2 regions of the Janthinobacterium sp. GW823-FHT06H09 genome follow, and region 1 is predicted to be linked to the other one. Evidence: predicted binding sites of a transcription regulator. Region 1 holds the regulator's gene; the other holds the start of a gene.
What was found. Region 1 encodes HrcA, which represses chaperone genes, less so after heat shock. Its sites were predicted from a motif close to TTAGCACTCNNNNNNNNNGAGTGCTAA; they were not measured.
Positions count from the first base shown of each region.

Region 2: the regulator HrcA is predicted to act here: its motif matches at 2,122-2,148, upstream of rpoH (RNA polymerase sigma factor RpoH).

Region 1 covers NZ_JBXAHC010000007.1:122,260-125,838, reverse strand. The annotation lists gene dapB (4-hydroxy-tetrahydrodipicolinate reductase) at 1-111, opposite strand, end outside; gene AC1Q6X_RS13575 (outer membrane protein assembly factor BamE) at 131-772, opposite strand; gene fur (ferric iron uptake transcriptional regulator) at 969-1,400, shown strand; gene hrcA (heat-inducible transcriptional repressor HrcA) at 1,452-2,468, opposite strand; gene AC1Q6X_RS13560 (HAD family hydrolase) at 2,586-3,311, opposite strand; gene AC1Q6X_RS13555 (hypothetical protein) at 3,558-3,579, shown strand, end outside.
Region 2 covers NZ_JBXAHC010000010.1:199,723-203,301, forward strand. The annotation lists gene AC1Q6X_RS18950 (antibiotic biosynthesis monooxygenase family protein) at 1-73, shown strand, start outside; gene AC1Q6X_RS18955 (hypothetical protein) at 77-529, opposite strand; gene AC1Q6X_RS18960 (hypothetical protein) at 707-973, shown strand; gene rpoH (RNA polymerase sigma factor RpoH) at 1,063-1,956, opposite strand; gene ftsX (permease-like cell division protein FtsX) at 2,367-3,287, opposite strand; gene AC1Q6X_RS18975 (cell division ATP-binding protein FtsE) at 3,284-3,579, opposite strand, start outside.

The DNA of each region.
Region 1 (3,579 bases):
GCGGTCGAGGGCGCCGGTCAGCACGGCGTCGGGCGCGTTGCTGACCGCTTCGATCAGGATATGGCCCATGCGGCCGCTGGCGCCAGCGATGGCAATTTTCAGTTCAGTCATTTTATTCTCTTACAACAACTTATTTGGTGGGTTCGGCGGCAGGCGTCGGTGCTGGCTCGGCGGCAGGCGCCGTTGCTGGTGCTGGTGCAACGTCAGGCTTGCTCACAGGAATGGCAGGAGCGGCATCGGCCGGCACGGGCACGGCGCTCGGCGCCACGGGCGATGGCACGACGGCGGCAGGCACGTCGGCCTTGGCGACCTTGGCGAATGGCGACGGGCCGGCGATGCGGTCGATATATTCTTTCTCCGTCGGCAAGTTGCCGCCTTCGAAACGTTCAACCTTGCCATCCTTGCCGAAGTACACGACCACGCGGCTGCTGGTGGTTTCGCCACTGCCCCGCGCCAGACGGAATGGATAATCCCAGCGGTCGGCATGGAAGATATCGGTCAGCAGCGAAGTGCCGAGGACGAAACGCACCTGGTCGCGCGTCATGCCTACTTTCAACTGGGCCAGCATCTCTTCGGAGACAAAGTTGCCTTGTTGAATGTCAGGACGGTAGGGCGAGAAAAACCACATGAATTTTTGCAGCGGCGTAATGGTGGTCGTTTGTGCGCCCTGTTCGGGAACCAGTTCCTTGCCTTCTTTTTGAGCAGCTGCCGGCTTTTCGCCAAGAATGCCACGGTTGGCGCAGCCGGACACGGCCAGCGCGACACAGACCATGCCTGCCACGACTGGTGCTCGAAATGAAATACGGTGCCAGAGAGATGGCAATACAGCCGGGGTTACGCGCATAAATGACCTCAATTGGATGAACAAAACGCCAGGAGTGACCGGCCCGCCAAAAAAAAGCATATTTTGGCACTCCCCGACAAAACGCTATATGATAAAGCACCTGACCCACATACGAGCAACAAACATGAGTAACAATCCTAGTGATCTCAAGGCAAGCGGCCTGAAAGCCACCCTGCCACGGCTGAAGATACTCGATATCTTCCAGAGTAGCCCGGTACGCCACCTGACCGCGGAAGACGTCTACAAGATTCTGCTGGCCGACAATATGGATGTCGGCTTGGCAACTGTCTACCGTGTCCTCACGCAATTCGAACAAGCCGGCTTGCTTAACCGCAACCATTTTGAAACCGGCAAGGCGATTTTCGAACTCAACGAAGGCTCCCACCATGACCACCTGGTGTGCCTCGACTGTGGCCGGGTCGAAGAATTCTTCGACGAAGAAATCGAAATCCGCCAGCAAAAAGTGGCCGAAGAGCGCGGCTTCAAGATCGCCGAACACGCCCTGGCCATCTACGGCAACTGCACCAAGACAGCTTGCCCGCACAAAACAGCCTGACCCACGCCGGCCGTTCCCGCAAGGGGCCGGCCGGCGCAGCATTGAACCGCATCAATGATGGCTGAGCGCGCTCGACAGCAGCTTGGCCGTGATGTCGACGATCGGGATAACGCGCTCGTAAGCCATGCGCGTCGGTCCAATCACTCCCAACGTTCCCACGATCTTGCCGTTGACTTCATACGGCGCCGTCACCACGCTCATCTCATCCATCGGCACCAGGTTCGATTCGCCGCCGATGAAAATCTGCACGCCCGTCGCCTTGCTCGACACGTCGAGCAGCTGCATCAAGCCCGTCTTTTGCTCGAACATGTCGAACATCTGGCGCAGCGAATGCATATTCGATGACAGATCGCTCACGCTGAGCAAGTTGCGCTCGCCGGAAATGACCATGTCGTCGCTATGGTCGGCCATCGCTTCGCTGCCCGCTTCCACGGCCGCCTGCATCAGGCTGCCCATGTCGTCGCGCAACTGGCGCAATTCACCCTGCAGACGCACGCGCACGGCGTCGAACGACAGGCCGCCGTAATTCTGGTTGATGTAATTGGCCGATTGCACCAGTTGCGCCGGCGTATAGTCGGCCTCCGTCAGCAATAAACGGTTCTGCACATCGCCGCCGGGAGCCACGATAACGAGCAGGATGCGTTTTTCGGACAGGCGCAGGAATTCGATTTGCTGGAATACGGATTCGCGGCGCGGGCTGAGCACGACGCCGGCGAACTGCGACAGCGACGACAGCATCTGCGCCGCGTTGGCGATGGTTTTTTGCGGCTGCGGCGTCTGCAGGCGCATGCGCGACTCCACCATGTGCTCGTCCAGGTGCCGGACGGTCAGCAAGGTGTCGACAAAGATGCGGTAGCCGCGCGGCGTGGGGATGCGTCCGGCCGAGGTATGCGGACTGGACACATAACCGAGCTCTTCCAGGTCGGCCATGATGTTGCGGATCGTGGCCGGCGACAGGTCGAGGCCGGAAATTTTCGACAAGGCGCGCGAACCGACCGGCAGGCCGTCGGCGATATATCGCTCGACCAGGGCTTTCAGCAGTGTTTGGGCACGTGTATCGAGTTGCATGGTGTCTTAGGTAAGCAAATATTCTTTAAACAAGCATATTGTTAAGCAAGCGGCAACGAAAGCGGCCGAACGTGCATCAACAGCGCCTATTATGCACGTTCGCCCGTCCGACGGCGATCAATCTTCCAGTTGCTCCTGCAGCCACAGCAGCAATTCATCAAAGTTGGCGCAGATGGCGTCGGGCTGCACGCCGGCGGCCAAATGGGCATCGCTGCCCTTGCGGTTCATCCACACGGCACGCATGCCCGCCCCTTGCGCCCCCGTGACGTCGAAATACAGATCGTCGCCGACATACACGGCCTCATGCGGCGCCACGCCCAGCGCGGCGCAAGCGGCCAGGAAGATGCTGGCGTCGGGCTTGGCGACGCCGAAATCGCTGGCGGCAATCGACACTTTAAAATGCTGCGCCAGGCCGATAATTTCAAGGTCCGCATTGCCATTCGAGATCGAGCCGACCAGCATGCGCTGCCCCATCCAGGCCAGGCCGGGCAAGACATCGTCATACGGCTGCACGCGATGGCGCGCCGCCAGGAACTGCGCGATGGCGCCGTCGACCAGGGCGGGATCTTCGCCGGCGGCCTCGAAGGCGGTCAGCAAGCCCGCGCGGCGCAGCTCGATCAAATTGCCATGGAAATGCGGTTGTTCATTGAGCATGGCCAGACGGTGCTGGCGCAACAGCTCGATGGAAAACTGCTGCGCCACCTTGGGCGCATGCGTGGCCAGCCAGTCGTGCAGCAGGGTTTCGGCGGCGGCAATCACGGGGGCGATGGGCCACAAGGTATCGTCGAGGTCGAAGAGGATGGCCTTGGGCGGCACGGCAGGTTTTACAGGGGCAAGATACATGGAACTCACTATATAGATGCCGCGTCACGGTGCGCAGCCCGCAGCTATTGTCGCACCGATCGCCGCCGCCGGCATGGCGGCGCCCCCATGAAATGGGGCCGGGCCGGCGCTTCCCGGCGAAAAATTGTTACAGGGTGATACAAGGCAAGATCATCCGGCTTGCCAGATAGACTAAAATAGGCGCCATTCCAATGCGGCGCCAGCGTCCGCGTTGCGCTACCCAACCTAATTCGTTTTGGAGAATGTATGAAAAATTTGTACCTGCGCT
Region 2 (3,579 bases), on a different contig from region 1:
CGTGGTGCGTGATTACGGCATGCTGGAGCGGCAACAGGCGCCGACCGACAGCCGCCAGCGCCACGATGTCTGATGCTTAGCGGGGCAGGGCGCCCTGCGTGATTTTTACCTTGACCCGGTAGGTGGGCGCGGCCGCGTCCAGGGCGGGCGGCGTGGCCGGATCGACGTCGAGCAGGGTGAACGTCAGGTGGTTGACGGTCACGGAGCTGGCGGCGCCGGGCATGGACTCGGACAAGACGATATCGGTGGCGCCCGCGCTGTTGAGCAAACTGAAACTGTAGCTGACGTAGCCTTTCCACACGCACACGGCGCCCTTGCGGCAGCGGCTGTCGTTGACGCGCTCGAGTTTCAGGGTATCGGTGGCCGTGATGGCGACCTGTTCGCCCGGCGAGAGCACGTGGGTGACGCTGCGCGGCGTGTTTTCCGCGTCGCCGGCGCTGCCGGCCGCGCCGCAGCCCGCCAGCACGGCCAGGCAGGCGATGAACAAGGGTAACAACCACGTTCGGTACGATTGATGTAGATAGTGCATGTTTTTCCTTTCAGGTGGAGCGTCCCGGCGTGGCGTCCACGCGTGGGATGAAAATGATAATAACAAAATGATATTTTTCTGGCGCACTATTGGCGCGCTGCCGATGAATTGACGCGCCGGCCACGCGGCGCGCCGATTACTGCGTAGAATGGCTGTTTTGAAAATCAGGAAACAACCATGAAAAAAACCGACCTGGCCAAAAGCGATGCCAAGAAACTGATGGGAAAGATGAATGTTCCCGGCGCCGGTGCATTCGGTAAGGAAGCGGTGGTCGTCGACCGCCGCGAGCAGCGCAAGCGCGATCAGGCGCTGGGCCTGGTGCCGTTCGCCGTTAAGCTGAACAGCGATCTGGTGTTGCAATTGCAGACCCTGGCCAAGGAGCGCGGCGTGGATCTGAATGAATTGGTCGCCGAGCTGATCACCAAGGGCTTGGCTGCAGCATAAGGGCTGACAATGTTTATCTGTTGATAAATATCATTTATAAAACTAAAAGGCGCCTTGCGGCGCCTTTTGCATTGCGGCATTGCTTTCGATTACACGTAGGCCGCCAGGGCGCCCTTCATTTTCTTCAGCGCCGCCACTTCGATCTGGCGGATGCGCTCGGCCGATACGCCGAACTCTTCCGCCAGCGCGTGCAGCGTGGCACCGGAGCCGTCGTCGTTGGCCAGCCAGCGCGCTTCGATGATGCGGCGCGAACGGGCGTCCAGTTTGGACAAGGCCGTTTCCAGGCCTTCCGATTGCAGGCGCGTCACTTGTTCCGCTTCCAGCACCTTGGTCGGCTCGCTTTGCTCCGACGACAGGTAGGCGATCGGCGAAAACTTGTCGTCTTCATCGTCGGTCGGCGATTCCAGCGCGATGTCGCGGCCGCTCAAGCGCGTTTCCATTTCGATCACTTCTTCGCGCTTCACGTCGAGCAGCTTGGCCAGCGCATCGATCTGTTTCGGCGTCATCGCATCGAGGCCCGTCTTGTGGCTGCGCAGATTGAAGAACAGCTTGCGCTGCGCCTTCGTCGTCGCGACCTTGACCAGGCGCCAGTTTTTCAGGATGTACTCATGCATCTCGGCTTTCACCCAGTGCATGGCGTACGACACCAGGCGCACGCCCTGGTCCGGATCGAAACGTTTCACGGCTTTCATCAAGCCGATATTGCCTTCCTGAATCAGGTCGGCATGCGGCAAGCCATAGCCCAGATAGCCGCGGGCAATCGAGACCACCAGGCGCAGGTGCGACAGCACCAGTTCTTGCGCGGCGGCCAGGTCATTTTTTTCGCGCAGGCGTTTCGCCAGCGAAATTTCTTCGTCGTGGGTCAACATGGGCAGACGGTTCACGGCCGAAATATAGGCGTCGATATTGCCCAGATTGCCAGTGAACCCGAGGCCCAGCGCATTACTTTTGGTCGGAACCAATGCGGATGTTGCGGACATCATAGTCATGTTTTCTCCCTCGTAGTCTTGCTTTGTTCCAGTTGGCCACATCACACGATGTGGCCCGATTGTCTGTTCTGTTTTGCGTATTCGGTCTTGCACTTTGCAGATCGCGGCACCATCTTCATCTGGCGTCCATGGCGGTTCTGCTGTTGGTATGTCCCTATATTAGCACTCTCTGCCTGAGAGTGCCAATCAGCACATTTAATCGTCCTGATAGCCTAAATACTATGGTGATTTAATGCTTGATATATATCTCTGAACAGCGCGAGATAGCGCTTTACGACAACGTAGCCAGTCTACGGCCTCTGGCTGAAGCGAGCCTTAAGAATACTTGCTAAATATCAAGATAACAGCAGATGGGGATGGCGAGGCGCATGGCGGCGCCAGGAGCGCCGCCATGGAAAGGAAGGTCAGTTCAGGCGCGCCAGGTGGCGCTGTACGCAGAGGAAGGCGCCGATCAGGCCGAGGCCGGCGCTGACGGCCAGCAAGCCGGCCATCGGCAGCGGTGCCAGCGGCACCAGCTGGAATTCGGACGCATACAGGCGGGCAAACTCGGCAATCGCGGTATTGAGCGGCTGCAAGGCCAGCGCCACGGCACCCAGCGCCAGCGCACCGGCGCACAGGCCCAGCAGGGCGCCCGTGTAATAGAAGGGGCGGTGGATGAAGGTGTCGGTGGCGCCGATCAGTTTCGAGATGCTGATTTCATCGCGCTGCTGCATCACTTGCAGGCGGATGGTATTGAAGACCACGGCGATGACGGCCACGCCCAGGGTGATGGCCAGCAGCAGCAGCACCAGGCGCAGCACGCCCAGCAGGGCCGCCAGACGCTTGACCCAGGCCGAATCGACTTGCGCCGATTCCACGCCCGGCAGGTGGCGCAACTGTTCCGCCACGGCATCGACATCCTGCGCTTCGCTGGCGCTGCTGAAGGCGTCGAGTTTCAGCACATAGCTGTCGGGCAGGGGATTGTCGCCCAGGGTGCTCAGTACGTCGGCCAGGCCGTTCTTGTTCTTCAGCGTATCGAGCGCCTGTTCGCGCGGGATGAAGACGATCTTTGCCTTTTGCTCGCCGACGATCTTGCGCATGGCGATGGCCAGGGCCACGGCTTGCTCGCGCGGCGTGTCGATCTTCAGGAAAACGCTGATTTCCGGGTCGACCGACATCTGTTCCGACATCGGGCGCACATTGTCGAGCATGGTCAAGCCGGCGAACGGCAGCGACAGGGCGATGGCGACGACGAGCACGTTCAACAGGAAGCCGCCTGGCGACTTGCGCAAGTGAATCAGCGCCGAACCGAGCGCGAAGCGGTGTTGACGGAACCAGCCTCTCATGCCTGTTCTCCCTGCGCGTCGTCCGCATCGGGGGAGGGGGCGAAATCGGGATCGGGCGGCGCGAAGACGGGCGCCTGCGTGGCCTTGTCGATGGCGACCAGCTGGCCGTTCTTCAGGTGGATCACGCGGGCGGCGGCGTCGAGCATCTGTTCGTCATGGCTGGAAATGAGGCAGGTCACGCCCACCGAGTGGAATGCTTTGAGGGCGTCGAGCACCTTGTTGGCGCTGGCGCGGTCCAGGTTGGCCGTCGGTTCGTCGGCCAGGATGATCTGCGGCCGGTTGACGATGGCGC